DNA from 2 places in the Bradyrhizobium sp. SZCCHNRI1029 genome. Region 2 is predicted to be linked to the other one. Evidence: predicted binding sites of a transcription regulator. Region 2 holds the regulator's gene; the other holds the start of a gene.
What was found. The regulator LexA, encoded in region 2, represses DNA repair genes until DNA is damaged. The targets are predictions, from matches to a motif close to TGTTCNNNNTGTGTTCNG.

Region 1: QW861_RS17425 (DNA recombination protein RmuC) is a predicted target of LexA. The motif match lies at 4,840-4,857, and genes of this name have one in related genera.

What each region holds. Positions count from the first base shown of each region.
Region 1 covers NZ_JAUEUK010000005.1:531,405-546,773, forward strand. Annotated here, with positions in the region: gene QW861_RS17400 (DNA polymerase III subunit gamma/tau) at 1-416, shown strand, start outside; gene QW861_RS17405 (YbaB/EbfC family nucleoid-associated protein) at 520-840, shown strand; gene recR (recombination mediator RecR) at 866-1,465, shown strand; gene QW861_RS17415 (hypothetical protein) at 1,486-1,911, shown strand; gene QW861_RS17420 (AmpG family muropeptide MFS transporter) at 2,072-3,457, opposite strand; gene QW861_RS17425 (DNA recombination protein RmuC) at 3,574-4,809, opposite strand; gene def (peptide deformylase) at 4,979-5,506, shown strand; gene fmt (methionyl-tRNA formyltransferase) at 5,648-6,583, shown strand; gene truA (tRNA pseudouridine(38-40) synthase TruA) at 6,704-7,441, shown strand; gene dapE (succinyl-diaminopimelate desuccinylase) at 7,525-8,679, opposite strand; gene QW861_RS17450 (DUF805 domain-containing protein) at 8,697-9,347, opposite strand; gene dapD (2,3,4,5-tetrahydropyridine-2,6-dicarboxylate N-succinyltransferase) at 9,416-10,261, opposite strand; gene QW861_RS17460 (pyrimidine 5'-nucleotidase) at 10,477-11,169, opposite strand; gene QW861_RS17465 (DUF1036 domain-containing protein) at 11,390-12,454, opposite strand; gene argB (acetylglutamate kinase) at 12,535-13,431, opposite strand; gene QW861_RS17475 (DUF423 domain-containing protein) at 13,507-13,878, opposite strand; gene yihA (ribosome biogenesis GTP-binding protein YihA/YsxC) at 13,875-14,534, opposite strand; gene yidC (membrane protein insertase YidC) at 14,680-15,369, opposite strand, start outside.
Region 2 covers NZ_JAUEUK010000003.1:248,938-264,306, forward strand. Annotated here, with positions in the region: gene QW861_RS10305 (peptidylprolyl isomerase) at 1-438, shown strand, start outside; gene trpD (anthranilate phosphoribosyltransferase) at 462-1,475, shown strand; gene trpC (indole-3-glycerol phosphate synthase TrpC) at 1,492-2,310, shown strand; gene moaC (cyclic pyranopterin monophosphate synthase MoaC) at 2,313-2,807, shown strand; gene QW861_RS10325 (EAL domain-containing protein) at 2,959-5,673, shown strand; gene QW861_RS10330 (S41 family peptidase) at 5,915-7,249, opposite strand; gene QW861_RS10335 (alpha-hydroxy acid oxidase) at 7,670-8,806, shown strand; gene QW861_RS10340 (HAD family phosphatase) at 8,852-9,481, shown strand; gene QW861_RS10345 (hypothetical protein) at 9,940-10,209, shown strand; gene QW861_RS10350 (hypothetical protein) at 10,335-10,598, opposite strand; gene QW861_RS10355 (alpha/beta hydrolase) at 10,597-11,298, shown strand; gene glp (gephyrin-like molybdotransferase Glp) at 11,430-12,641, shown strand; gene lexA (transcriptional repressor LexA) at 12,847-13,545, shown strand; gene QW861_RS10370 (hypothetical protein) at 13,820-14,260, shown strand; partial or broken gene QW861_RS10375 (ComEC/Rec2 family competence protein) at 14,654-15,369, opposite strand, start outside.

The sequences.
Region 1 (15,369 bases), on a different contig from region 2:
GCTTTCAGGAACTCGTCGCGCTGGCCGGCAAGAATCGTGACCTGATCACCAAGAGCGCGCTGGAGATGGACGTGCGGCTGGTCCGCTTCGAAGAGGGACGGCTGGAGATCGCGCTGGAACGGACGGCGCAGCGCTCGCTTGTCTCGGACCTCGGCCGCAAGCTGGAAGACTGGACCGGCCGGCGCTGGACGGTGATCGTTTCCAACGAGCCGGGTCAGGCGACCTTGCGCGAGCAGAACCTGCGCGCCAAGAGCGAGCGAGAGGCGGCGGCGGAGGCCGATCCGCGCGTACAGGAGATCCTGGCGCGGTTCCCGGGCACCAAGGTGGTCGAAGTGCGCCGGCTCGCCCCCGAGCCGCCCGAATCGGACGCCAGTGCTGTCGAGCCGCCCGACGAGTCCGACGATGATGATTTCTAGAGCATGATCCGGAAAAGTGGAAACCGGTTTTCCTCGCGACAAACGCCAAAGGCGTTTGCGCGGAGATCATGCTCAACAAGATGGCTGATGATGAGGTGCTCCGATGGCTGACTTTCTCGGCATGATGAAACAGGCGGCGCAGCTGCAGACGAAGATGCAGGAGATGCAGGAGGAACTCGGCAACGTCGAGGTCGAGGGCATCTCGGGCGGCGGTCTGGTTGCCGTGCGCATGACCGCCAAGATGGACGTGAAGAGCATCAAGATCGATCCGTCGCTGCTCAAGCCGGAGGAGGCCGAGATCCTGGAGGACCTGCTGGTCACCGCGCATGGCGATGCGCGGCGCAAGGCGGAAGCCGCGATGCAGGAGAAGATGCAGGCCATCACCGGCAAGCTCGGCCTGCCGCCAGGCTTCGGTTTTGGTTAGTTGACCTGATGACATTCGTGAACTGATGGCCGTCGCTGGTCCTGAGATCGAACGCCTGATCCAGCTGCTCGCGCGCCTGCCCGGCCTCGGGCCGCGTTCGGCGCGGCGCGCCGCCCTGCATCTGATCAAGAAGCGCGAGGCGCTGATGGTGCCGCTTGCCTCGGCGCTGCAGGTCGCGATCGATCGCATCCAGGTCTGCAAGACCTGCGGCAACATCGATACGCAGAATCCCTGCACGGTGTGCACCGATCCGCGGCGTGATCCCGCGATGATCGTCGTCGTCGCCGATGTCGCCGACCTCTGGGCGCTGGAGCGCGCCAAGGCCTCGAACGGCCGCTATCACGTGCTCGGCGGCACCTTGTCGCCGCTCGACGGAGTCGGTCCGCAGGATCTCACCATCGACGCGCTGGTGCAGCGCGCGCATGCGCCGGAGGTGCAGGAGATCATCCTCGCTCTGAACGCGACGGTCGACGGCCAGACGACGGCGCACTACATCACCGACCTCCTGCAGGAGGCGAACGTCAAGGTCACGCGGCTGGCGCATGGCGTGCCGGTCGGCGGCGAGCTCGACTATCTCGACGAAGGCACGCTCTCGGCCGCGATGCGGCAGCGGACCTTGTTCTAAGCACAGACGGAAGTGAATTGATGACGAAACGCGGATTCGGCAAACGGCTGGCTTTGGGCGCGATTCTGGCGGCACTCTCGGCGCCGTCGGTGCTGGCGCAGCAAAGCGAGGCACCGCAGAAGGCGGGGCGTCCGCTCAATGCCGGTGACGTGCTGTCGGGCGAGCTGACGGCGCTGAAGCTGAAAGGCGCCAAATCGGGCCAGCCCTCCGCCGCCTATCAGATCACCAGCGAGCCGCGCCGCCTGCCGCCGCCGAGCGGGTTGTGCAATCTCGAGACCGGACCGGAGACGTTCCAGCTCGTCACCGCGAACACGGCGCAGGCCTCGCAGCTCAAGGGCCTGCTCGGCAAGCAGATCGCGGTCAAGGTCGACGAGATCGCCTGCGCCCAGGATGCGGGGCAGATGAGCGAGGCGGTCGTGACCAAGTGGAGCTTGGTGAAGCGGTGACACTTGGGACGCTGCGAGCGCCGCCTCCTGACTTCTGCAGTCATCGCCCGGCTCGACCGGGCGATCCAGTACGCCGCGGCCCCTCGGTGGATAGCTGACGTCTCTGGAATACTGGGTCACCCGCCTTCGCGAGTGACGACAGTTGACGGTGAGGCGGCAGCTACAACTTCACCGGCCCCAAATCATCGAAATGCCCACGCCGTTGCAGCCAAGCGAGCAGCACGAGGCTCGGGATCGCGACGAGCACGCAGATGACGAAGAATGCAGGCCAGCCGGTCGCTTTCGCCACATAGCCCGCGCCCGATGACAGATAGGTTCGTCCAACCGCGGCGAGCGCGGTGAGCAGCGCATATTGGGTCGCGGTGTGCAGCGGGTTCTGGCACAGCGCAGAGAGATAGGCGACGAAGATCACGGTGCCGATCGCGCTGGTGAGGTTCTCCGCAGAGATCGCCAGCGCCAGCGCCCACTGATTGACGCCGACGATGGCGAGCCATGAGAACGACAGGTTGGCCAGCGCCTGCACGATGCCGCCGATCCACAGGCTGATGGCGAGCGAATAGCGCCGCGCGACGAAGCCGCCGGCAAAGCCGCCGGCGAGCGTGGCGGCGAGGCCGACGCCTTTCACGATCGCGGCGTAGTCGACCTTGCTGAAACCGAGATCGATCACGAACGGCGCGGTCATCGTGCCGGAGAAGGCGTCAGTGAACTTGAACAGCACGACGAAGGCGAGCGCCGTGAGCGCATCACGTCGGCCGAGGAACTCGACGAAGGCCCCGGCAGCCGCATGCATCACGCGGGTGAGCGCGGTGTCCGCCCCCATCGCGGCCTCCGCCTGCTGCGACTGGGCCGGCTCGGTCGCCGCGAGGGCCGTGATCGTGCCGATCAGCACCAGTCCGGCCATCGCAACATAGCCCCACATCCAGGACGACGGACGCGTCAGCCCCGAGTTCTCGAATGCACTGACCACCACCAGTGCGCCGGCGGTCGAGACCAGCATGCCGATGCGGTAGGCGGCGACATACGCCGCCATGCCCGCGGCCTGCTCACTCTCCGGCAGGCTCTCGACGCGGAAGGCGTCGACCACGATGTCCTGGGTCGCCGACATCGCGGCGACCAGCAGCGCGGCCAGCGCCACCATGAACGGCGCGTGCGCCGGATCGGTCAACGCCAGCAGCAGGATGGCGGCGATCAGCAGCAGTTGCGCGAACACCAGCCAGCCGCGTCGCCGCCCGAAGGCGCGCGTCAGCAGCGGCACGTGCAGCGCGTCGACCAGCGGCGCCCAGAGGAATTTCAGCGTGTAGGGCGTGCCGACGAGCGCGAATAGCCCGATGGTCCCGAGGTCGACGCCGAGCTCGCGCATCCAGATCTGCAAGGTCGAGCCGGACAGCGCCAGCGGCAGCCCCGACGAAAATCCGAGGAACAGCACCACGAGCACGCGCGGCTGCAGATAGACGGCCATGCTCTCGCGCCAGGTGGGGGCTCTTGGCGCAGCCTCGGGCTTTGCGCCGGTCGCGGTGATGTCGGAAGAAGCCTCAGGTACGGTCATGGATGGGTGGTAGCAGATTGGCGCAAGAAACGCTCCCCATCTCAGCTGTCATCGTCCGCGAGCCGGACGATGACAGTCTTGGCAAAATTCAAGCTGCGACAGGGGCAGCTGCCCAATCACTCGCCCGCCTGCACGCGTCCCGCCAGCGGAAACAAATCCGGCGCGGTGCCCGTAGCCGGCGCGATGCGTGGCGACTCCACCGGCGTGTCCTGTTTGCTGAAGTCGAGCTCCTCGATGCGGGCGGCGCGCTTCTCGATCTTGTCGGCCGAGATGAGGATCTGGCGGATGTCCTCGCCGACATCGCCGAAATGCTTCTGCAGCTTGAGCACGCGCTCGCGCAGGCGGCCGAGATCGTCCCCGAGATGGATCACCTCGTTGCGGATCTGGTCGGCGGCGTCGCGGATGCGTGCGTCCTTCATGATCTGCTGCATGACCTGGATCGCGAGCATCAGCAGCGACGGCGACACCAGCACGACGCGCGCGCGATACGCTTTCTGGATGACGTCGTCGAAGCCATCATGGATCTCGGCATAGACCGATTCCGACGGCACGAACATCAGCGCGGTGTCCTGCGTCTCGCCGACCACCAGATATTTCTCCGCGATGTCGTTGACGTGACGCAGCACGTCGGTACGCAGGCGCTGTGCGGCGGTGCGCTTCTCCTCGTCCGTCTCCGCATCATGCAGCGCGGTCACGGCTTCCAACGGAAACTTGGCGTCGATGCACAGCGGTCGCGCGTCGGGCAGGAACACGACGCAGTCCGGCCGCTTGCCGCTGGCGAGCGTGTACTGGAACGCGTAGCTGCCCTTCGGCAGTCCGTCCTGCACGATCGCCTCCATCCGCGCCTGGCCGAACGCGCCGCGCGACTGCTTGTTGGCGAGGACGTCGCGCAGGGTCGTGACCTGGGTCGTCAGCTCGCTGAGATCACGGTGGGCATTGTCGATGATGCCGAGCCGCTCGTGCAGCACGCGCAGACTATCCATGGTGTGGCGCGTACTCTGCTCCATCGACTGTCCGACGCGATGAGTCACCGCATCGAGCCGCTCGTTGACGCTGCGGGCAAGATCAACCTGCCGGCCGGCGAGCAGCTGCGCCATCGCGTCGACCCGGCCGGAGGCCTCGCTCTGGACGCGGATCATCTCGCTGAACCGATGTTCGATCTCATCGCTGCGCATCGCCTGCTGGGCCGCGAGCTCGGCGCCGCGCCGGCCGGAACGCACCACGGCCGCCACGATCATCACGAGCAGCAGCACCACCAGCACGCCAAATCCGATCAGCGCATCGCTGGCGCGGACCGGAAGGTCGCCGATCATGATGACGACAGGATTGAGGGACTGGCTGGCGGCGGTCATCACGCCCGTCTATCCGATTCGCACAAGCTCGCGAACGAAGAGAGAACATTTATGGTTAAGGCCAGGTTAAGAATCATGGTTAACGAGGCGTTGAAATTCATGGTTAGCGAAGTCTTAACCGCGCACCCTCACATTGACCGCGCCGGTTCCGCGGCTTAAATCGCGCGCCATGTCCCTAAGAGAAATCATCATCCTGCCGGACCGGCAGTTGCGGCTGGTGTCCAAGCCGGTCGAGAAGGTCACGCCGGAGATCCGGCAGCTGGTCGACGACATGTTTCAGACCATGTACGACGCGCCGGGCATCGGGCTCGCAGCGATTCAGGTCGCGCAGCCGCTGCGCGTCATCACCATGGATCTGGCCAAGCCCGACGCGAACGGCGAAGGCAAGCGCGAGCCGCGCGTCTTCATCAATCCGGAGATCGTTGCCAAGTCGGACGAGCTGTCGGTCTACGAGGAAGGCTGCCTGTCGATCCCCGAATATTACGAGGAGGTCGAGCGGCCGGCGCGGGTGCGCGTGCGCTTCACCGATCTCGACGGGCTGGTTCGCGAGGAGGATGCCGAGGGGCTCTACGCCACCTGCATCCAGCACGAGATCGACCATCTCAACGGCGTGCTGTTCATCGACTATCTGTCGAAGCTCAAGCGCGACCGCGTGATGAAGAAGTTCGCCAAGGCCGCCAAGCGCGCCAGCGAGTAACGATCAACTCTCTCCTCCGTCATGCCCGGGCTTGACCCGGGCATCTACGTCGCGCCGCGCGTTACAGGCAGCTCGACGTGGATGACCGGGACAAGCCCGGCCATGACGCGGAGGATTCGGCAATGCAGGATCTTCCACCAGATGCCGCTTCGCCTGATCTTCATGGGCACGCCGGATTTCGCCGTGCCGACCCTGCTCGAACTCGCCGGCCACGGCCACGAGATCGCGGCGGTCTATACGCGCGCGCCCAAACCCGGCGGCCGCCGCGGCCTGGCGCTGGTGCCGACGCCGATCGAGACCGAGGCGCGCCGGCTCGGCATTCCCGTGCTCACGCCGAAGACGCTGAAGACCGAGGACGCGCTGGCTGCGTTCCGCGCCCATGAGGCCGATGCCGCCGTTGTCGTCGCCTATGGCATGATCCTGCCGCAGGCGATTCTCGATGCACCGAAACTCGGCTGCTACAACCTCCACGCCTCGTTGCTGCCACGCTGGCGCGGCGCCGCGCCGATCAACCGTGCCATCATGGCAGGGGACGCTGAAAGCGGCGTGATGGTCATGAAGATGGATGTCGGTCTCGACACCGGCGACGTCGCGATGGCCGAGCGTCTGCCCATCACTGACGCGATGACGGCGTCCGATCTGCACGATCGCCTCTCGCGGATCGGTGCCGACCTGATGGTGCGCGCGATGGCGGCGCTGGAGCGCGGCGGGCTGACGTTGACGAAGCAGGCCGAGGAGGGCGTCACCTACGCCGCCAAGATCGAGAAGGCGGAGGCGCGGATCGATTGGACGAAGCCGGCGCATGCGGTGCTGCGGCACATCCACGGCCTGTCGCCATTTCCCGGCGCCTGGAGCGAGGTCACGCTCGATGGCGAGGCGGTGCGTTTGAAGTTCCTGCGCTGCGCGCTCGCCAGCGGCGCGGGCGAGCCGGGCGCCGTGCTCGACGAGCAGCTCACCATCGCCTGCGCCGACGGCGCGATCCGCATCACCGAGCTGCAGCGCGCCGGCAAGGGCCCGATGAAGGCCGCGGATTTCCTGCGCGGCACCCCATTGAATCGCGGTGCTCGTTTTTCGTAACGCTGTCATACCCCGCGAAAGCGGGGTATCCAGTACGCCGAGACGTGCATTGTCGCGCCGAGACGTCGGCGAATACTGGATCGTCCGCCTGCGCGGGCGATGACGGCAGCAATAGACCGAATGCCCCGCTACAAGCTCACCATCGAATATGACGGCGCGCCGTTCTGCGGCTGGCAGCTGCAGGAGACCTTGCCGTCGGTGCAGGGCGCGCTCGAAGCGGCGGTGCAGGCGACCTGCGGCGTGCCCACGCGTGTGCACGGCTCAGGCCGCACCGACGCCGGCGTCCACGCTACCGGCCAGGTTGCGCATTGCGACATCGCCAAGGAGTTCCGCCCGGACAAGCTGCGCGACGCGCTCAACGCGCATCTGCGGCCGAACCCGGTCGCGGTGCTCGCCGCCGAGATCATGCCCGACACCTTCGAAGCGCGGTTCTCCGCGCGCAGGCGGCACTACCGTTACCGGATCGTCAATCGCCGCTCCAACCTCGCGCTGGAGGTCGGCCGCGTCTGGCGGGTGCCGCAGCGGCTCGATTCCGATGCAATGCATGCAGCCGCGCAGCGGCTGATCGGCAAGCACGACTTCACGACGTTCCGCGATACCGAATGCCAGGCGAAATCGCCGGAGAAGACGCTGGATCAGCTCGACGTCGTGAGGGACGGCGATGCGATCACCATCCTCACCTCCGCCCGCTCCTATCTGCATAGCCAGGTCCGCTCGATGGTCGGCTCACTGGTGTGGGTCGGGCAGGGTCGCTGGACCGCCGATGATCTCGCCGCCGCGCTCGCCGCGCGCAACCGCGCCGCCTGCGGCGTCGTCGCGCCGCCGGAAGGGCTTTACCTCGTGAAGGTCGACTACTAATTGCGGCCGCTCCACTCGATATCGCTGCCGCGGAGACGTCCTGGATTCCTTCGCTGCGTTCGCAATGATGCGCAGAGAGGGGGTCACGCGAAGTAGCGATCGAGAATGCCGCGATAGATCTTCGTCAGGGTGGCGATGTCGGCGACCGAGGCGCGCTCGTCGATCTGGTGCATGGTCTGGCCGACCAGGCCGAACTCGATCACCGGGCAATAGCTCGAGATGAAGCGCGCGTCCGACGTGCCGCCGGTGGTCGAGAGCTCCGGCTTGCGGCGCGTCACGCTCTCGATCGCAGCAACCGCGAGGTCGGTGAACGGTCCGGGCTTGGTCAGGAACACGTTGGAGTTCGACGGCAGCCAGTCGATGCGGGCGCGGATGCGATTGCCGCAGGCCTTCGTCAGCCGCTCCTCGACCAGCGCGCGCAGCGTCTCCTGCGTATGGCAGTCATTGTAGCGGATGTTGAACTTCGCCCGCGCCAGTCCGGGAATGACGTTGCTGGCGGTGTTGCCGACATCGACGGTGGTGAATTCGAGATTCGACGGCTGGAACTGCGCGCTGCCGTTGTCGAGCGGTTCGTCCGACAAGGCCACGATCAGGCGCGAGATGTCCGGCACCGGGTTGGAGGCACGGTGCGGGTAGGCGACGTGGCCCTGCTTGCCCTCGACGATCAAGGTGCCGGACTGCGAGCCGCGGCGGCCGATCTTGATGCAGTCGCCCATGACCTCTTGATTGGACGGCTCGCCGAGCACGCAATGGTCGAACCGCTCGCCGCGCTCGGCCGCCCACTTCAACAGCTTGATGGTGCCGTTGATCGAGACGTCCTCCTCGTCGCCGGTGATCAGGAACGAGATCGAGCCCTTCGGCTGTCCGCTGTGATCGCGCAGATAGTCGAGCGCAGCCGCGACGCTGCAGGCGATGCCGCCCTTCATGTCGACGGCGCCACGGCCATAGATGTAGCCGTCCTTCACCTCGCCCGAGAACGCCGGCAGGCTCCACGCCGCTTCATCGCCGGGCGGCACCACATCGGTGTGGCCGGCGAACGTGATGTGCGGCCCCTCGGTGCCGATGCGGGCATAGAGGTTGTCGATGTCGGCGGTGCCTGCTTCGGAGAACGTCACGCGATGCGTGGTAAAGCCCGCGTCCTTCAGCAGGGCCTCGAGCACGCCGAGCGCGCCGGCATCGGCCGGGGTCACGGAGGGGCAGCGGATCAGGTCGCGGGTGATGGCGAGGGCATCGGTCATGCCTTTCGCTTAACATGCTATTTTGCCGGCGGGCTAGTGCTGCCGATTGCCGCTTCCCCTAGCGGCGGGCTCGCAACGTGCGGGGTGAACTCCAGCTCCTTGTGCTGGTTCCAGGCGGGCGCGGGCGGTCTTGGCTGGCGGGAGCGTTCGCTGGATCGGACCTTCGGCAACGGGTTGGGCCCGAAGCGATTGGTCCAGGGATCGCCGGCAAGGCAGTACAATTCGATGAAGGCCCACAGCGAGAGCAGCGCACCAGCGCCGCCCACGATCGCTGGAATGACCGTCCCGGGAATGCGCTCCGCGTACTGGTTGACCAGCCCGGGCACGACGAAGAACGGAACCGTCCACCAGCCGCTCCTGTCGCGGTCATGCAGCCGCTTGATGGCGCCTGCGGCAAACACCCAGACGAACACGGGGGTGAGGATGACGTGGAAGGTGGCGGGGACGATATCGGCGCGGGTCAGGCCGCGAAAGGTGTCCGGGTCGAGGACCGCGAAGATGTCGGTCAGATTGAAGCTGAAGGCCGTCGGGCCGCCCAGCAGCCTGCTCGCGCCCGCCACCAGCGCGGCGGCAAAGACCATCCAGCAGAGCACCACCAGCAACGACAGCCAGAGCTTGGCGCGGTTGATCCGGCCGTGGAAGCGAAACAGAAACCAGGTCCAGTCCATGGACGTCCTCCGGACCGATGGCTTGGCCGGCCCGGAGATTCGTTGCTGCGGCCGCAGCCGCGGTTCAATCAGTCGCGCAACAGCTCGTTGATCGAGGTCTTGGAGCGGGTGCGCTCGTCGACGCGCTTGACGATGACGGCGCAGGCGGTGGACGGGCCGATCTGGCCGTTCTTCATCGGCTTGCCCGGCAGCGCGCCCGGCACCACGACGGCATATTCCGGCACCTCGCCGACGAAAACCTCGCCCGTCTCTCGGTCGACGATCTTGGTCGACGCGCCCAGGAAAACGCCCATCGACAGCACCGCCCCCTTGCGGACGACCACGCCCTCGGCAACCTCCGAGCGCGCGCCGATGAAGCAGTCATCCTCGATGATCACGGGGCCGGCCTGCAGCGGCTCCAGCACGCCGCCGATGCCGACGCCGCCGGAGATGTGCACGCGCTTGCCGATCTGGGCGCAGGAGCCGACCGTCGACCAGGTGTCGACCATGGTCGCCTCGTCGACATAGGCGCCGAGATTGACGAAGGACGGCATCAGCACGACGTTCCTGGCGATGAAGGCCGAGCGGCGCACGATCGCGCCGGGCACGGCGCGGAAGCCGGCGTCGCGAAAGCGGTTCTCGCCCCAGCCCTCGAACTTCGACGGCACCTTGTCCCACCACGACGCCTGGCCGGGGCCGCCGGGGATCACGCTCATGTCGTTGAGGCGGAACGACAGCAGCACGGCCTTCTTGAGCCACTGGTTGACGCTCCACTTGCCGTCAGTGCCGCGCTCAGCGACCCGGGCCTCGCCCTTGTCGAGCAGCTCGAGCGCGCTCTCCACGGCGTCGCGGACCTCGCCCTTGGTCGTGGTCGAGACGCCATCACGGGCATCGAAGGCGCTGTTGATGGTGGATTCCAGGGCGGACAGTGACATCGGTCGATCCTCGCTTGGTCCCTGGGCAGAAAGCCGGGGACGGCCGTGTACGAGCATGGTGGGCAGGGCGGCTTTTTCGGGATTTGGACCCGGAGAGTCAAGGACGCATCGGTGGCGGGGGCCGTCCGCGCGGGAGGTGCGGCTTATCATGCTCCGTCATTCCGGGTTCGATGCTTCGCATCGTCCCGGAATGACAGCTCAATGCGTGGCGGGTTTCACCCCACCAGCCGCTGCAAGAACCCGGTCAGATCGTCCGTGACATGATCGACATGCGGATCGTCGCGCCCCGCCAGCTCCCAGTCCTCGCGCACCACCTCCTTGGTGCCGTCGGGCACTACCAGCACGGTCGTCATGCCGAGGTCGTGCGGGACGACGAGATTGCGGGCGAGATCCTCGAACATCGTGGCCCTGGCAGGATCGACGTCATGGAGCTTGAGGAATTTGTCATAGGTCTCGCGCGCCGGCTTCGGCGTCAACTCGGCGGCGATGATGTCGAATACGCCGTGGAAATGCGCGGCAATGCCGAGCCGCGCCAGCACCGCGTCGACGTGGCCGACCGAGCCGTTGGTCAGGATCAGCTTGCGCCCCGGCAGCTTCTCGATCGCCGCGCCCATCGCCGGGTTCGGCTCCAGCGGCGAGTGGTCGATCTTGTGCACGTAGGCGAGGAAGTCGTCGGCGTGCACGCCATGCTCGGTCATCATGCCGCGCATCGTGGTGCCGTAGCGGCGGTAGTAGTCCTTCTGGATGCGGCGCGCCTCCTCCGCATCGACCTTGAGCCAGTTGGAGACGAACTCGCCGATCCTGGCATCGACCTGCTGCCACAGATTGACGTGATGCGGATACAGCGTGTTGTCGAGGTCGAACACCCAGGTGTCGACGTGATCGAAGGCGCGAGGGGATTTTGTCATGTGGGCGTCGGTCCATCCTGCCTTCGGTCATCATGCCCGGCTAGGGCGGCATATTCCGCTGTCGTCCCGGCGAACGCCGGGACCCATACCGCGGAAGCTATCTTGCGGCATGATGGCTGATGCCGATGGCCCAAACCTCGGCCGGTGGTTATGGATCCCGGCGTTCGCCGGGATGACAGCTGTGGGTGTGGTGGCAACGTGGGCAACATCGCTATGCCCCTCACGGCAACGCGAAGCGCAGCGTCTTGCCGCCGCGGGTGATGTCGACGGCGGTGAATCCGGTGGCGGTGAAGCCGCGGCTCGGGCAGTCGCCCTGCTCTGATGTCTCGAACTTGTTCTCGCGGGTGCAGAGTTGCACCAGCCCGCCCCAGTTCAGCGGCTTGTTCTTCAGTTTGATGGTGCGGTTCTCATCGTCGACCGCCTCGGCGAAGCTGTAGACCTTCTTCGGCTGCCCGGTGATGTCGGGATGCAGGCATTTGCCGGCATCGATGCGGTACCAGCCGCGGCTGACCACGGTGCGGCCGTCGTCGGTGCCGACCGCCGCCATGACCTTGTGCGGGGTGTCGTTGCACCAGGTCAGCCCGGTGGGTGAGGGCGTCTGCACCGCGTCCACCATGGTCGCGAAGAAATTCGGCTGCGACACAACGTCGGATGACAGCCCGCGGCTTTTCAGGAACGCCGCGAGCGCGGCTTGCGTCTTCGGCCCGTCGACGCCGTCGATCGGCGAGGCGTCATAGCCGGCGATGCCGAGCAGCCGCTGGATGCCGGCGAGCCGCGCCTGCTCGTCGTCATATTCTGCGCTCTCGGCGAGATAGGCGATCAGGGTGCCGTCGTCGGCCTTGCTCGGCGTCACCTGCGTGAACGCCGCCGGCGTCTGACCGGTGCGGCACTGGCGGGCGGCGGCGATGACGAAATTGTCCGCCGCCACGCACAGCTGATCGTTGCCGTTCTCGGCGAGCGGCGACGCGCCGTAGAGGCTGAGCGCGCGTGCATGCAGGAGAATGCGGTCGGCGGTCATCGTCCCCTGCAGCACCACGCGGCAGGTCGCCGGATCGAGCCGGAACCATCCGCGTGTCGCGGTTGCCGCCTTCTCGTCGATGCCGATTGCGGCCTCGACGACGTAGCTCATTCGGTTGCAGAGCTTGAGGTCGGCGCGGGCGGGGGTGAGGGAGGCGAACAAGGCCAGAAGGATCACAGTGAGGCTGAGCGGAGCGCGAGTCCGGGAGGGTTTGATACGCCCCGCTCTCTCCCCATCGTCATGCCCGGGCTTGACCCGGGCATCCATGTTTCTCGCTCCGAACTCGCCGAACAACGTGGATGGCCGGGACAAGCCCGGCCATGACGGCGAGAGATGGTGGTGGCTGCTCACTTGTGGATCAGCGTGCCCGTGCCCTGGTTGGTGAACAGCTCGAGCAGCACGGCATGCTGCACCTTGCCGTCCAGGATGACGACGCCCTGCACGCCCTGTTCGAGTGCGTAGATGCAGGTCTCGACCTTCGGGATCATGCCGCCGGAGATGGTGCCGTCGGCGATCAGCTTGCGTGCGTCCTTCACCGACAATTCCGGAATCAGCTTCTTCGACTTGTCGAGCACGCCGGGCACGTCGGTGAGCAGCAGGAGGCGCTTGGCCTTCAGCGCACCGGCCACGGCCCCGGCGAACGTATCGGCGTTCACGTTGAAGGTCTGGCCTTCCTTCGAGGTCGCCAGCGGTGCGAGGATCGGGATCAGCTCGTAGCCGATCAGCTGATTCAGCAGCGTCAGATCGACCTTGTCCGGCTCGCCGACGAAGCCGAGATCGACCACCTTCTCGATGTGACTGTCGGGATCGACCATGGTGCGGGTCGCCTTGACCGCGCGCACCATGTTGCCGTCCTTGCCGCACAGCCCGACGGCCTTGCCGCCGGCCTCGTTGATGTAGCCGACCAGCTGCTTGTTGATCGAGCCGGCCAGCACCATCTCGACGATCTCGATCGTCGCCGCGTCCGTGATGCGCAGGCCGGCGGCGAATTCGGAGACGATGCCGAGGCGCTTGAGCATGGTCGCGATCTGCGGGCCGCCGCCATGCACCACCACCGGATTGATCGCGGTCTGCTCCAGCAGCACGATGTCGCGCGCGAACGCTTTTGCGGTGTCCTCGTCGCCCATGGCGTGGCCGCCATATTTGATGACGATGGTTTCGTCGTCGTACTCCTGCATGTGCGGGAGCGCTTCGGACAGGATGCGGGCCTGATCGAGCGGGCTGATGGTGGTCGCGTCGGTCATGTCTGGGAGGTCTCGGCTGTCGGGGGCGTCGCGCCGCGTTCTAGCCGATTGCCGCCCGCGGCGCAAAGCGCCGGATCACGCCCGCCGCGGCCACAGCGCGCAGACCGCGAGTGCGAGCCAGCTCGCGATCTGCAAGCTACCGCCGATCGGCGCCGCGAACGGAAACAGCCGGTCGCCGGTGAACTGCCGCATCAGGAGGTCGCTGGCGAACAGGGCCGGGCCGAGCACGAAGCCGATCGCCGTGACCAGGCCGATGCGCCGATGAACCACGCCGCGCTCTGCCAGCGCGATGGTGCCGAGCAGGGCGCAGGCGTGGAACAGCAGCATGGTGGAGGCGGTCGCGAGCCGCGCTGCGTCGGGCTCGTGCGCGGCCTTGGCCGCCAGCGCGACGCCGGCGGCGCCCATCAGCCCGGCCATTGCGACCAGGATTCGCCACGGCGTCATCATGTGCTGCGCTCTTCCAGCAGCCGCACCATGGCGGCACGCAGCTCCGGCATGCCGGTGCCGGATCGTGACGACGTCGCCAGCACGTGAGGAAACGCCGCCGGATGCTTGGCGAGCGCGGCCTCGGTCTCGGCGATCCGGCTTGCGAGCTCAGCCGGCTTGATCTGGTCGGCCTTGGTCAAGACGAGCTGATAGCTGACGGCGGACCGGTCCAGCGTCTTGAGGATCTCCTGATCGACTTCCTTCAGCCCATGACGGGCATCGATCAGCACATAGACGCGGGCGAGAGAGGCGCGGCCGAGCAGGAATTTGTGGATCAGCTCGGTCCAGGACGCGACCTTGGTCTTCGCCGCGGCGGCATATCCATAGCCGGGCATGTCGACCAGCCGCAGCGGCGCATGCTCGGGCCCCTCGAAGAAGATCAGCTCCTGGGTGCGGCCCGGCGTATGCGAGGTGCGCGCCAGCGCGTTCTGGCCGGTCAGCGCGTTGATCAGGCTGGACTTGCCGACATTGGAGCGGCCGGCGAAGGCGACCTCGATCGCCCCCATCGGCGGCAGGCTTTCGATCGAGGGAGATGCATGGGTGAAGCGCCACGATTGGGCGAACAGCTTGCGGCCTTTTTCGATCAGGCGCTCGTCGGTGTCGTGGCTGGTGGTCATGACAAGGCCTCGCTCTTCGTCATGCCCGGGCTTGACCCGGGCATCCACGCCCATTGCGCGGGATATCAAAACGTGGATGGCCGGGACAAGCCCGGCCATGACGGTAGATGGTTGGTTGCTTCAGCGGCTCACGCCGCCTTACTCGTCACGCCGCTTTTTTTTTGAACGTGCCGCGGATGTTGTCGAACAGCTCCACCTTCACGCCATTGCGGCGCATGATGAAGCCCTGCTGCAGCACCGAGAGCGTGTTGTTCCAGGCCCAGTAGATCACGAGGCCGGCCGGGAAGCCCGCGAGCATGAAGGTGAAGATCAGCGGCATCCAGTTGAAGATCATCGCCTGGGTCGGATCGGGCGGCGTCGGGTTCAGCTTCATCTGGAACCACATCGTGATGCCCATGATGATCGGCCAGATGCCGAGCGCCAGGTAATGGCCGAACAGCGGCAGCTGCGTCGGATCGAACGGGATCAGGCCGAACAGCGTGAACAGATTGGTCGGATCCGGAGCCGAGAGATCCTTGATCCAGCTGATGAACGGCGCGTGCCGCATCTCGATCGTGACGAAGAGAACCTTGTAGAGCGAGAAGAACACCGGGATCTGCAGCACGACCGGGAGACAGCCGGCGACCGGGTTGATCTTCTCCTTCTTGTAGATCTCCATCATCTCCTGCTGCTGCTTCATCCGGTCGTCCGGATAGCGTTCTTTCAGCGCCTGGAGCTGCGGCTGGATCGCCTTCATCTTGGCCATCGAGGCATAGGACTTGTTGGCGAGCGGGAAGAACAGGGCCTTCACCAGCACCGTCACCAGCAGGATCGAGACGCCGAAATTGCCGAAGAA
Region 2 (15,369 bases):
TGGCGCGACGACGAAGTCGCCACCAAGCTGCGCGCGAAGGCCACCGAGCTGGTCAAGAAGCTCAGCGAGGGCGGCAAGCTCGCCGACGAGGCGGCATCGCTCGGCGTGAAGGTCGAGACGGCCAGCGCGTTCAAGCGCGACGCCTCGGTGCCCGGCGTCCCCACCGGCGCGATCACCGCCGCATTCCGCACGGCGAAGGACGGCGTCGGCCAGACCGAGGCTGATGGCGGCCGGCGGTGGATTGTGTTCCGTGTCACCGACATCATCGAGCCGAAGGTCGACCTCGCGTCCGAAGACACCAAGAAGCTGAAGGACCAGTTGCAGCGCGCGCTCGCCGACGAGCAAGGCACGGCCTATGTCATGAAGCTCGAGAAGGACATCGGGACGACGATCAACGAGGCTGCGGTGGCCCAGGTGGTCGGCGGCAACAATCAGTGACGGGTTTGCTAGGGGCACGCGTGATGGACGATCTCAAGTCGATCATTGGCAAGGTGGCGACCGGCGCGCCGCTGTCCCGCGAGGAGGCGGCGTCCGCCTTCGACAGCATGATGTCGGGCGAGGCGACGCCGTCGCAGATGGGCGCGCTGCTGATGGCGCTGCGCGTGCGCGGCGAGACGGTCGAGGAGATCACCGGCGCCGTCAGCGTGATGCGGGCGAAGATGCTGCGCGTCGATGCGCCGGCGAGCGCGGTCGACATCGTCGGCACCGGCGGTGACGGCTCCGGCTCGGTCAACGTCTCGACCTGCGCCTCCTTCATCGTGGCCGGCGCCGGCGTGCCGGTCGCCAAACACGGCAACCGCGCACTGTCGTCCCGCTCCGGCGCCGCCGACGTGCTCGCCGCGCTCGGCGTCAAGATCGACCTGAAGCCTGACCAGGTCGGGCGCTGCGTGCGCGAGGCCGGCATCGGCTTCATGTTCGCACCCGCGCATCATCCGGCGATGAAGAACGTCGGGCCGACCCGGGTCGAGCTCGCCACCCGCACGATCTTCAATCTGCTCGGTCCCCTGTCCAATCCGGCCGGCGTCAGGCGCCAGATGGTCGGCGTGTTCTCGCGGCAATGGGTCGAGCCGTTGGCCCACGTGCTGAAGAATCTCGGCTCGGAGGCCGCCTGGGTCGTGCACGGCTCCGACGGGCTCGACGAGATCACCTTGACCGGCCCGACCTTTGTCGCCGCGCTGGAGAACGGTCATATCCGCACCTTCGAGGTCACGCCCGAAGAGGCCGGGCTTGGCCTGTGCGGCAGCGACGGTCTGAAGGGCGGCGACGCCGAAGCCAACGCGGTGGCCCTGCAGAGCGTGCTGGACGGCCTGCCGAGCCCCTATCGCGACGTGGCGCTGCTGAACGCCGCGGCGGCGCTGGTCGTTTCCGGCCGCGCCAAGACGCTGAAGGAAGGCGTCGCAATCGGCCGGGATTCGCTCGACAGCGGCGCTGCGGCGGCGCGGCTGAAGCAGCTGATCGAGGTCTCCAACAGCTGATCCACCGGAGCGTGCCATGTCGGACATCCTGACCAAGATCGAAGCGTATAAGCGCGGGGAGATCGCGGCAGCCAAGCGGGCATGCCCGTTGCCGGAGCTCGAGGCCCGCGCGCGTGACGCTTCGCCGCCGCGCGGCTTCGTTGCCTCGATCCGAGCCAAGCATGCGAACGGTGACTACGCGCTGATCGCCGAGGTGAAGAAGGCCTCGCCGTCCAAGGGACTGATCCGCGCCGATTTCGATCCGCCGGTGCTTGCCAAGGCCTACGAGGCCGGCGGCGCGGCCTGCCTGTCGGTGCTGACAGACACGCCGTCGTTCCAGGGCCATCTCGACTTCATGGTCGCCGCGCGGGCCGCGACCGCCCTGCCCGTGCTGCGCAAGGACTTCATGTTCGACACCTACCAAGTGATCGAGGCGCGTGCTCACGGCGCCGACTGCATCCTCATCATCATGGCCGCGCTGGACGATGCCGCCGCTGCGGACATCGAGGCTGCCGCGCTCGCCCACGGCATGGATGTCCTGATCGAAATCCATGATCGCGCCGAGCTCGATCGCGCGCTGAAGCTGCGCTCGCCGATGATCGGCATCAACAACCGCAACCTGCGAACCTTCGAGACCACGCTGGCGACCTCCGAAGCGCTGGCGCCGCTGGTCCCGGTCGAGCGTCTTCTGGTCGGCGAGAGCGGCATCTTCACGTCGGCCGATCTCGCGCGCCTGGCGCGCGTCGGCATCCAGACCTTCCTGGTCGGCGAGAGCCTGATGCGGCAGGCGGACGTCACGGCGGCGACGCGCGCGCTGCTTGCGCGCAATGCCGCCTCCGCCAGCGCGGCTGAGTGACCATGTCCGACAAGTCGCCCGACGCTCCCGCCCTCACCCACATCGACGCCCGCGGCGAAGCCCGCATGGTCGACGTGTCGGACAAGGCCGCGACCGAGCGAACCGCGACCGCCGAGGGCCGCGTCGTCATGAGCCCGGCGACGCTCGAGCTCATCCTGTCCGGCAACGCCAAAAAAGGTGACGTGCTCGGAACTGCCCGCATCGCAGGCATCATGGCCGCCAAGCGGACCTCCGAGCTGATTCCTCTGTGCCACCCGCTGGCGCTGTCCAAGGTCTCCGTCGACATCACGCCCGATGCCGCGCTACCCGGCTGCCTCGTCAGCGCCACCGTCAAGGTGACCGGGCCGACCGGCGTGGAGATGGAAGCCCTGACGGCCGTGTCCGTCGCCTGCCTGACCATTTACGACATGATCAAGGCGGCCGAGCGCGGCGTACGCATCGAAGGTATCCGCTTGACCGAAAAGATCGGCGGCAAGTCCGGGCACTATCGCGCCTGAAGAGATTACCAAGCCAAATACAACTTCGAATTAATTGTTCGCTAACTCAACTTCCTAACCTCACTTCCATCGCGGACCGATAGCAATGGTTGTGGGAGGGACATCGTAGCGGTCCATCCCGAAGCGCCGATCGCAAGCGTATTCAGGATCGATGACGACCGATACCACCAGTCCAGGGAATGCCCTCAGAGCTTCGACCGACCGCGGTGGACCGATCCGCTGGCTGGTCGGCGGAGGCCTCGTGCTGATTGCAGCCATCGCGATCGGTACGACCATCATGGCCGACAGTTTCCGGGAACGCGCGCTGAACAGCGCGACGCGCGAGCTGGAGAACACCGTCCTCCTGCTGGCGCGCCATTTCGATCAGCAGATGGAGGATCTCGGCGCGATCCAGCGCGATCTCGCCAACTACGTCCGACAGAACCACATCGACAGCGGCGCCCGCTTCAAGGAGCAGATGGGAAGCGCCGCCGTCAATGCCATGCTGAAGGACAAGCTGAGCGCGGTGACCTATGTCGGCGGTTTGAACATCTTCGACTCCGACGGCAACCTGATCAACTCCGGAGCGGCCTGGCCGGTGCCGCCCGTCAACATTGCCGATCGCACCTTCTTCAAGCGGCTGAAATCCGATCCGACCGCGCCGCAACTGCTGATCGAACCGGTGGTGGGCCGGATCACCGGCACATATGTCGCAGTCATTGCCTTGAAACTGACCAGTCCCAACGGCGAGTTCCTGGGCATCATCAGCCGCAGTCTCGAACCAATCAATGTCGAGCGGTTCTTCGCCTCGGTCGCGCTCGGGCCCGACGCGGCGATCTCGATGATGCATCGCGACGGAACCCTTCTGGCCCGCCATCCACGCCATGAGGGCATGCAGAACCAGAACTACAAGAACGCGCCGATCTTCCGCCAGATCCTGGCCGGCGATGGCAACACCACGGGCATTTTCAGCAGCCCCGTCGACGGCGAGCACCGCATCGGCGCATCGCACCGGCTGACGAGCTATCCCTTGATCGTGACTGCGACGACGACGGTCTCGGCGGCGCTCGCCGACTGGCGCGAGCAGATGCGCTTCCTGATCGCCGTCGGCGTGACGTCGGTGCTGCTGATCGCCGGCATGCTTTACGTCGTGGTGCGTCGGTTGATCAGCGACCACGACGCCTCCAGCCGCCGCTTGACGCTGGAGAAGGAACGGCTCGACAAGGCCGTCAACAACATGACCCAGGGCCTCTTGCTGTTCGATGCATCGGAGCGCCTGGTCATCAGCAACCAGCGCTACGTCGACATGTACGGCCTGTCTGCTGACGTCGTGAAACCAGGCTGCACGTTTCGCAAGCTGATCGCGCACCGCAAGGCCACCGGATCGCTGGCGGGCGACGACGTCGAATATGCCGATGCGGTGCTGCGCGACATCGGCCGCAAGACCTCGCAGATCATCGAGACCACGGACGGTCGCTGGATCCAGATCGTCAACGAGCCGATCGCGGGCGGCGGCTGGCTCGCCACCCACGAGGACATTACCGAGCGCAAACGGTCCGAGGAGCAGATCACGCATCTGGCGCACTACGACGCCCTGACGGATCTGCCGAACCGCACCCTGTTCCACGAGCGCCTCAAGGAGGAGCTGACCGGCGTCCCCCACGGCCGGCGCCTCGCGCTGCACTACATCGACATCGACGAGTTCAAGGGCGTCAACGATTCGCTCGGCCACCTCATCGGCGACGAGCTGTTGAAATCCGTCGCGGCGAGCCTGAGCGCCTGTGTCGGCACCGCGGGGTTCGTCGCCCGCCTTGGCGGCGACGAGTTCGCCGTGGTCCAGACGGCGATCCGCAACCGGGAGGATGTCGAACAGCTGATCGAGGATATTCTCGGCGCGATCCGCGCCCCGCGTGACTGCCTCGGCCATCAGCTCACGGCCGACGCCTCGATCGGCGTAGCGATGATCCCCGAGCACGGCACCGATCTCGACCAGATCATGAAGGACGCCGATCTGGCGATGTACGCCGCCAAGGCCGCGGGACGGCGCACCTGGCGCTTCTTCGAGCCCGAGATGGACGCCCAGATCAAGGCGCGCCACCAGCTCGAGGTCGACCTGCGCCAGGCCATGGCCGACGATCGACTCGAGGTCTACTACCAGCCTTGTCTGAGCCTGCAGGACGACCGCATCGTCGGTTGCGAGGCGCTGGTGCGCTGGAAGCATCCGACCCGCGGCGCAGTCTCGCCGGCCGAGTTCATTCCGATCGCCGAGGACACCGGCCTCATCAACCTGCTCGGCGAACGCGTCCTCCAGGTCGCCTGCACCGAGGCGGTGAGCTGGCCGGACGACATCCGGCTCGCCGTCAACGTCTCGCCGGTGCAGTTCAAGAGCGGCACCCTGGCGCTCAAGGTCGCCAACGCACTTGCGACCTCCGGCCTGCCGCCGCATCGGCTGGAACTCGAGATCACCGAAGCGGTGCTGATCCGCGACGACGACGCGCTCGACACCCTGCACCAGTTGCGCGCGCTCGGCGTCCGCATCGCGCTCGACGATTTCGGCACCGGCTATTCGAGCCTCAGCTATCTCCAGCGCATTCCGTTCGACAAGATCAAGATCGACCGCTGTTTCGTCAAGGACATCACGGAGAGCGAGGGTTCCGCGGCGATCGTCCAGGCCGTGGTCAACATCGCCGCCATCCGCAAGATGTCGACGACCGCCGAGGGCGTCGAGACCGAGGCGCAGCGGCAGCTGCTGAAGCGGCTCGGCTGCTCGGAGATGCAGGGCTATCTGTTCAGCCCTCCGAAGCCCGCAGCCGACGTGCGGCAATTGTTCGCTGCGCAGCGCGCCAATCCCTCATCCGGCCGCCGTTCGCGCTCGGACGCCGCCTGAGCCGGTTCCGAACCGATAAATACCGTTGCAATTTGAGGCTTTTCCGCAAGCCAGATTCAAACCCTGCCCACCGGTCGTCCCTTGAAGTCCACGGCTCCGCCATGATCTACGGGACACAGACGGACATACTCCGTGTTCGCCTGTACACGCTGGTCGAAAACCACGGCGGGACGGCCTCAGGGCCGCCCCGTCGGGTGTGAGCATCGAGCGTCGCAAGCCGCGCACCCGCCCGCTTCGCAGATCAGTTCGGCACGGCCGCCTTGGCGCGGACGTCGGCGTTCACCGTGACGCCCCGCAGCACGTTGAATGCGGCGTGCAGCGCCTTGTCGTCCTTCTCGTCCGGCGGAACGTAGGACTGCGAGCCGGTCTGCTCGGTGCCGTCGGGCGCCGAGAGATGGCCGCGCATGCCGGCCTCACCCTTGAGATCGCCGCGATCCTTCAGCTCGTCCGGCACGTCCTGCTTGACCTCGATGTCCGGCGCGATGCCCTGCGCCTGGATCGAGCGGCCCGACGGCGTGTAGTAGCGCGCCGTGGTCAGCGCCAGCGCGCCGTTGCCGGCGCCGAGCGGAATGATGGTCTGCACCGAGCCCTTGCCGAACGAGCGCGTGCCGACCAGGGTCGCACGCTTGTGATCGTGCAGCGCGCCGGCCACGATCTCCGACGCCGAGGCCGAGCCGCCATTGATCAGCACCACCAGCGGCTTGCCCTTGGTGAGGTCGCCGCCGCGTGCGGTGAAGCGCTGCGTCTCCTCAGGATTGCGGCCGCGGGTCGAAACCACCTCGCCTCGCGAGAGGAACGTGCTGGAGACCGACACCGCCTGATCGAGCAGCCCGCCCGGATTGTTGCGCAGGTCGACCACGTAGCCGGCGAGCTTCTCCTGCGGGATCTCCTTGGAGATGCTGGCGACCGCCTTGCGCAGACTCTCGGTGGTCTGCTCGTTGAAGGATGTGATGCGGATATAGCCGATGTCGCCGCCTTCGGTGTGATAGCGCACCGGGCGCACCTTGATGATCTCGCGCGTCAGCGTAACGTCGAGCGGTGCGTCCTTGCCCTTGCGCATGATGGTGAGCTTGGTCTTGGTGTTGACGCCGCCCTTCATCTTGGCGACGGCCTGCTCGAGCGTCAGTCCCTGCACCGCCTCGCCGTCGATCTTGGCGATGAGATCGCCCGAGAGAACGCCGGCCTTGGACGCGGGCGTGTCATCGATCGGCGCGACGACCTTGACCAGGCCCTCCTCCATGGTGACCTCGAGACCGAGTCCGCCGAACTCGCCGGACGTGGTCTCCTGCATGTCGCGCCAGGACTTGTCGTTCATGTAGCGCGAATGCGGATCGAGCGAGGACACCATGCCGTTGATGGCGCCTTCGATCAGCGCGGGATCGCTCGGCTTCTCGACATAGTCGGCGCGAACACGCTCGAACACCGCGCCGAACAGATTGAGCTGCGAATAGGTGTCGGCCATGCCGGCCGCGGCCTTGGCCTTGGCCACGAGTTGCGCGCCGTCGGGACCCGTCACCATCAGGGTCAGACCGACGCCGGTCATCGTGCCCGCCAAGAACAGCCAGTTTTTTCGCATTGTTTGCTTCCCGAGCGTTTGTTGGATGGCCGGCCGATCAAATGGTCCGCACGCATCGCCGGCGCGATTTGTGTTGCGAACACACACCACATTTCCGGTTTCTTCAAGGCCGATATTGCGCCGCCGTACCGGGGCCCGACCGCCGGCGCTCGCATCCGAAATGGACGTTCACAGGCTGAAATCAAGCTCAAGGCTGCGCCGGCGCCGGGCCCGGCTGAACATACCCCGTCTTTCACGGACACCCATGATCACAATTCGACGAGCCGTGTACCACGCCGCGATTTGATGGCCTGGGCCTGCGGGGCGCCGCTCCCCGCGCGCGCCCGGGAAGCTCGAGTTCGGAATGGCTTGCTCCCGGCCCGCTCGATGGGCAATGCTCCGCAGCAAAACCGCAAGCATGACAGTCGCTGGGAGGCAAACATGAACCAACGGACCCCGATCGAGGCCGGGTGGCGGAACGTCGAACTCGGCTCGAGCGACGAGAAGTTCCAGAACCTGCACGAGCTCATCCGCAAGGCGCGCGCCCAGCTCAACCAGAACGCCTGGGACTACATCATCGGCGGGGCCGAAACCGAGACCACGCTGCGCCGGAACCGGATGGCGCTCGACGAGATCGCGTTCCGTCCGCGCGTGCTGCGCGACGTGTCCAGGGTCGATGCCTCGGTTGAAACTTTCGGACGCAAGCTGCGCCTGCCGGTGGTCATGGCCCCGGTCGGTGCGCTCGAAATCTTCGATCCGGCAGGGGCGGCCAGCGTGGCCCGCGGGGCGGGCCGATTCGGAGCCGCGCACATGCTGAGCTCGGTGTCGGAACCCGGGCTGGAGAAGACCGCCGAGGCCGCGCCCGACGCGCTGCGAATCTTCCAGCTCTATGTCCGCGGCGACGACGCCTTCGTCGAGGACTATGTGAGCCGGGCGGTCGCCAACAGCTACACCGCGTTCTGCCTGACCGTCGACACCGCCCATTACAGCCGGCGTGAGCGCGACATCGCCAAGCGCTACGTCCGCGAAAGCCGGCTGCGCGCGACCGGCGGCGACCACCAGAAGGCGCTGAGCTGGCACACCGTCAAGCTGATCAAGGACAAGTTCAAGCTGCCGCTGATCATCAAGGGCATCGCGACCGCCGAGGACGCGCAGATTGCGGTCGATCACGGCGTCGACTGGATCTACGTCTCCAACCATGGCGGCCGCCAGCTCGACCATGGCCGCGGAGCCATGCATGTGCTGCCGGAGATCGTCGCCGCCGTGAAGAGCCGGGCAAAGATCATGGTCGACGGCGGCTTCTGCCGCGGCACCGACATCGTCAAGGCGATCGCCTCCGGCGCCGACCTCGTCGGCATCGGCCGGCTGCAATGCTGGGCGCTCGCCGCGGCCGGCGAGGACGGCATCCTGCGCATGCTCGAGCTGCTGGAGGACGAGGTGATCCGCACGCTCGGCCTGCTCGGCGTCACCTCGTTCGCGGAGCTGAACGCGTCCTATCTGCATCCGGCGGCCGCCACCAACCTGCCGAGCGTGGTCAGCGCGTTTCCGCTGGTCGACATCGAGCCCTACCGGTATTGAGGAGGCGCCGCTTCCGTCCCACGCAAGGCATCGTCGACCCGCCCCATGCCCGCCTCCGCTCTCCGCCCCGGCGTCGCCGACGCGCTGCTGTTCGACCTCGGCCGCGTCGTCATCGACATCGATTTCGTCCAGGTGGTCTCGCGCTGGGCAGCGCATGCCGGCTGTCCGCCGGAGCGCATCGCCGCGCGCTTCGTGCGCGACGAGATCTATCACGGGCACGAGCGCGGCACCGTCTCCGATGCCGCGTTCTTCGCCAACCTGCGCCGGCAACTCGGCATCGACATCACCGACGCGCAGTTTCTCGACGGCTGGAACGCGATCTTCGTCGGCCCGATGCCGGGCATCGCCCCGCTGCTCGCACGCGCGGCTTCGAGACTGCCGCTCTATGCCTTCTCCAACACCAACCAGCCGCACATCGATCACTTCTCGCCGCGCTATGCCGACCTGCTTGGTCACTTTCGCGAGATCTTCCTGTCGTCGTCGATCGGCCTGCGAAAGCCGGATGCCGAGGCGTATGATCACGTGGTGCGGGCGATCGGCGCGCCGGCCGAGCGGATCGTTTTCTTCGACGATCTCGCTGAAAACATCGACGGCGCGCGAACGAGCGGGCTGCAGGCGGTGCTGGTGCGCTCGACGGCCGACATCGCCGCGGCGCTGGAGGCGCTCGGGATCTGATCGCGTCGCGCAAGGGTGCGTCATGGCCAGCGGCGTGACGTTCTGAAAGGCTGCGCTCGCAATGACGGTGCCCACTCGTGCAAAATTGTTCTCGCGACACGATGTGCCCGAGCTTTGCTGCTCTCATTTCACCCTCCTCCAATCGGAGGGCGCAGGGAATGCCGGGCTGCAGGCCGCAACCCATGGCCCGCCTGCAGAAAAAAAGCAGGCGGCAGTCACCACAGGTCCAGCCGACATCCGGCATTCCCTGCGCGATGGTCTTCACGCTTATACGCGATCTCCCCGGTGCCCGGCTTGTTGGCCACCGTCGCCGACGGGATCATCAGCACCCTTCGGCTTGGCATCAGCTTCGGGATGCCAGGACCACGCGACTTCACGTCCGCGCCATGCCGTTCGTCCGCGCGCCATCAGGGCACGCTGCGACACGTCGCGGCCACCGCATCCCGCGCTCCACGTCCGTGACGATCGCGAAGCGCCCCTCCTGTCGAGCACGGGACCAAATCAGCATAGCAGCTTTTTCCGAAAAAGCGAATCCTAAATGCGACCGCCGGCAACGGCGCCATCCGGCCCGTCTCCCGCCACATCCGCTGGCCGCAGACGAGCCGGCGCCTAAGCGCATCGGCATCGGCGGCGAGATCGTCAAGATCGCGCCGTGCTCGATGACCATCGTCGGTACGCTCGCCGATTGGTCGCAATGGACCGGCGTGACCTTCGACAGCTCGGGCTAGATCGAGGTCCCCGGTGCTCTCGTGCCCGTGCTCGCGTCGGTCGAGCACGACCGTGCCGCCTATGTCGAGCCGAATGTCTGGATTCGGCATCCGCTCTGACGCGGTGCAGGTCGTCCGCGCGACGATCAACGCGCCGGCACGACGCGCTCGTTGAGAAATCCGATCACCACGTCGAACGCCTGCCGTCGATTCCGCTCCATCAGGATCATGTGCGTGCCCTGCCCGATCTCGACCAGGCGCTTGTATGGCGCGCTCACGAGGCGAACGAACAGGTCGTGCGCCATCCCGAAGCGGACATCCACATCCCATTCCGTCGCGAGCACGAGAACCGGGCAGTCGATCGTGCTGGGATCGTAGATCGGCTGGTCCACGGTCCAATGCTCGTCCATGTGGCGCGTGCAGATCGAGGGCGTCGCGGCAACGCATATGACGATCGCCTATGACCGGCGCGGATTTGGTGAGACGGTCGCCTATGAGGAAGCTCATTCTCCGGTCGAGGACCTGCTCGCCGTCGTCGACGCGCTCGCGCCGGGGCGGCCGGCGACGCTGATTGCCTGCTCGCAAGGAGGCCGCATCGCGCTCGACTTCGCGCTTCGCCATCCGTCACGTATGGCATCGCTGGTGCTGATCGCACCTTCGATCAGCGGCGCGCCGGAGCCGGTCTATCCACCGGAGATCAAGGCGCTAACGGCGTCGTTGGCCGCTGCCGAGGCCGCACAGGATTGGGATCGGGTCAGCGCTATCAAGACGCATCTGTGGGTCGACGGTCCCTTGCAGCGCGAGGGACGCATCTCCGGCGAGCCGCGCGAGACGTTCCTGAAGAAGAACGCCGCCGCACTCCGCGCGCCGCCAACCGGCGCGACTCTCGATATGGCACCAGCCTTCCCGCGCCTCGCGGAGATCGTCGCGCCATCGCTCGTCATCTGGGGGGACTTGGACTTTCCTCACATCCAGCAGCGAAGCAGGCTGCTCGCCGCAACAATGCCGAACGGGTCAGGACATGAGCTGGCCGGAACGGCGCACCTGCCGAGCCTGGAACGTCCGCAGGAGGTCATGCGGTTGATTGCGGACTTTCTCGCGCGATCGTGAGGCAGCGGCCCGGAAACGGCCCACAGCAGACGGTCAGAACGCAGGGAGCGGCCTAGGCCCTTGGCCGCGCCGTGCGCGTTCGGTTAGAAGGCGATTCATTCGATCTGCCGTCTCCGTCCGAAGGAACTCTCATGGCCCTGATGCCGGTGTCTGATGCGTTGTCCGCCGTGCTCGCCGGCGCCGAACCGCTGGCCGAGGAGCAGGTCGGGCTGGACGAAGCGTTTCACCGCATCCTGGCGCGGGACCTCGCGGCGCTGCGGACGCAGCCGCCCGAGGCGATGTCGGCGATGGACGGCTATGCCGTGCGCGCGGCGGACGCCGCCCAGGCCAAGGCGCGGCTGAAGGTCATCGGCGAGGTCGCGGCAGGGCGTCCGTTCGATCGCGTGGTTGGACCCGGCGAGGCGGCGCGGATCTTCACCGGTGGCGTTGTCCCGGAGGGCGCGGACGCGGTGGTGATCCAGGAGGACACGATCGCCGAAGACGGCCACGTCGTGATCACCGAGGCCGCGATCAAGGGCCGGCATATCCGGCCGGCGGGCGTCGACTTTCACCAGGGCATGGTGCTGCTGAAGTCCGGGCGCCGGCTCAGCGACCGCGACCTGTCGCTGGCGGCCAGCATGAATCATCCGGCGCTGCCGGTGCGGCGCCGGCCGAAGGTGGCGCTGCTCGCCACCGGCGACGAGCTGGTGATGCCGGGCTCGACGCCCGGCCCGGGCCAGATCGTCTATTCCAACGGCTACGCCTTGCGGGCGCTGGTGCGCAACGAGGGCGGGACCCCGATCGATCTCGGCATCGCCGCGGATACGATGGAGGCGACGATCGCCGGCATCCGCCGGGCCCGCGAGGCCAAGGCCGACATCCTGATCACGACCGGCGGCGCCTCGGTCGGCGATCACGACCTGGTCAAGCAGGCGCTCGAAGCCGAGGGCGTCGAAATGGCGTTCTGGAAGATTGCGATGCGGCCGGGCAAGCCGATGATGCACGGACGGCTCGGCGACATGAGGGTGATCGGACTGCCCGGCAATCCGGTGTCGTCCTATGTCTGCGCCATCCTGTTCCTGGTGCCGCTGATTCGGCGGCTGCTCGGCCGTGACGAGGCCGTGATGCCGCGCGAGACCGCCCTGCTCGGCCGCGAACTGGGGCCGAACGATTCGCGCGAGGACTATCTGCGGGCGCAGCTCGAAGAGCGCGCCGACGGCACGCTGATCGCCACGCCGGTGACGCAGCAGGATTCGTCGCTGCTCGGGAATCTCGCGCTCTCGCAGGCGGTGGTGATCCGGCCGGCGTTTGCGCCGAAGGCGCCTGCCGGCAGCCCGTGCGAGATCCTGCGCCTGCCGAACTGAGCCGCTTCCCCGGTAAAGCCCGGTCTGTTCATCATATTTTTAGGATTGCGGAACACACATCGAACATATAGTGTTCGTTCATGATTTGTTTTTAGTATGTTGCGGGCGACGCGATGACGGTCCGACTCCAGGGCGCTCTCAGCCGGTTTGTGCGCGAGGCGCAGCTCTTGGACTCGGACGACAACAAACCGGGGACCAGGTCGAGATGCTGACGCGCAAACAGTACGAACTTCTGCGGTTCATCAACGAGCGGCTCAAGGAAGCCGGCGTGCCGCCGTCCTTCGACGAGATGAAGGATGCGCTCGATCTGCGCTCGAAGTCCGGCATTCATCGCCTGATCACGGCGCTTGAGGAGCGCGGCTTCATCCGCCGGCTGCCGAATCGCGCCCGCGCGATCGAGGTGATCAAGCTGCCCGAGCTGTCGCAGGCCGCGGGCAACCGCCGCGGCTTCACCCCATCGGTGATCGAGGGCAATCTCGGCAAGGTGCGCACCAGCACTCCCGCGCTGGACGATGGCGAGCGCCCGGTCGCGGTGCCGGTGATGGGCCGCATCGCCGCCGGTACCCCGATCGAGGCGCTGCAGACCCGCAGCCACACCATCAGCGTGCCTGCCGACATGCTCGGTAACGGCGATCACTACGCGCTCGAGGTACGCGGCGACTCCATGGTCGATGCCGGCATCCTCGACGGCGACATGGCGCTGATCCAGCGCAACGAGACCGCCGACACCGGCGACATCGTGGTGGCGCTGATCGACGATGAGGAAGCGACGTTGAAGCGCTTCCGCCGCCGCGGCGCATCGATCGCGCTGGAGCCGGCCAACACCGCCTACGAGGTACGCATCCTGCCGCCGAACCGGGTGAAGATCCAAGGCAAGCTGGTCGGGCTGTACCGCAAGTACTGATCGCGAATGGGATCGGTCGATCGGCGGCGGGCGCACGCGCTTTCGCCGCCGATCGGAGGCTGCCCAGCAAAATACGTCACGCGCGAATGCACCTCATGATGTGCAGCGCGGCATGCTCAAACGCTTGTGATCGGCCGCGGGCACACGCGATGCAGATCAGCGCAGAATTGCCGCGAAGCGCGCGCTAACATCACCATCGATGTCCACTCTGATAGAGGCCTGCGCCTGTCCGGGGGGAGCGTGGGTCGGCTATCTCTCAACGAGGAGCGATCCGATGTGTGACTACAGCCTCCATGCGGTTGCGTCCCGTCCCGCCAAGGTCGGCGAGACGTTGATCTCGATGACCTTCCGTGGCACCGCCACCCGCGGCTTCGCGCTGGAGAGCGAGCCGACCGTCGCAGTCTGCATGCTGCCCGGCACCGAGTTGGCCTTCGCCGAGGACGTCCGCTACGACAGCCGCTGGCTCTGGACCCGGACGATCCGCGAGCGCGTCGCAAAGTTCAACAGCATCGAGACTCACATTCCCGATCGCCATCACGACGCGATCGAATTCGCCGACGGGCGCCACGTGCTGGTGACCCAGCTCTGCGAGGGTCAGCGCGTCACCGTGCTGCAATTGCCGGTCAGCAAGCAGCCGGCGGAGCGACGCCCGGACATCGCCGAGGACGTGCCGCCTTCGCAGGCCACACCGATTCGCCGCATCAGCATCACCTGAGGGGTCTCCGCATCGGCATTTCTCTCGGTCGTGAGCGAGCTTTCGACCGTGGGAGATTTGGGTTCTGCAAGCGCAAAGTCCTCTCGGGCGAACCTCACGCCCCGGCATCGCATCGGATAGGAACGACATCCCTCGGCCGCCATGATGTGCCGGGGGAGCCTGCCGCCGTGGTCAACAAGATCGATTGGAACAAGGCCGCCGGGATCACCGAGCCCCGGTGCGATATGCTTGTGTTCGGATGGCTGACAGTCACGGCTGACGACATCGCCATCTGGCAACGCTATCCGCGCGCTGCGTTCACGCTGGCCGAAAGCCCCGCGCTGTTCGATGGACCTGGCAACATGGACCTGGCGACACCGAGTATCATCTCGGCACGTTCGAGCTGCCCGGCACTCAGTCTTCCTCGCCCTGCTCCGTCTCCGGCGGCGTCGCGTCCTGAGGCCGCGCGGCCGGCGCGCGCGGCGTCAGCGTCGTGTCGAACTCGCCGGCCTCGGCGGGCGCCGGCCACCATGGGCGGTCAGTGCCGCCGGCGCGCGCCGGCGTGACGGCGAAGCTCCTGCCCCGCCGCACCAGCATCAAGGCGCCCTGCTGCCGCAGCCGCTCGCGATCGATGACGGCCGCCGCGCAGGATGACGGCGCGGCGCGCGCGGTGACGATGAGCGCGGCACGGGCGCAATCATCGGCGAGCGCCTCGGCGCGCAGGGTCAGGGCGGCGATTCGGCCGTCAGCCATTGCCGCCACGCAGCCCGCCTCGTCGCAGGAGACGCCATCGGTGAGCGATGAATCCGCCGGCAGCCGGGCATCGGCGTCGGCCGCGAGCCACTCCTTGGTGGCGAACACGTCCTTGCCGGTGCGCATCACATGCAGGCGCCCGTCACGGCCGCGCACCGCCACCGCGCGCCCATCGCCGGCGATCAGCACGTCGGGCAGCGGCGTCGCGGCGGCCCACGCGGTGGCCACCACGAGCCCCACGACGCCCGACCAGCGCAGCGGTGTGCGCAGCAGGCCGATCAGGATGACCCCGAGGCTGGCCAGGATCAGTGGACCGATGTCGAAGGCCGGGATGCGCCCGACCGCGCCGGGCAGCGCCGCCACCCAGCGCGTCACCG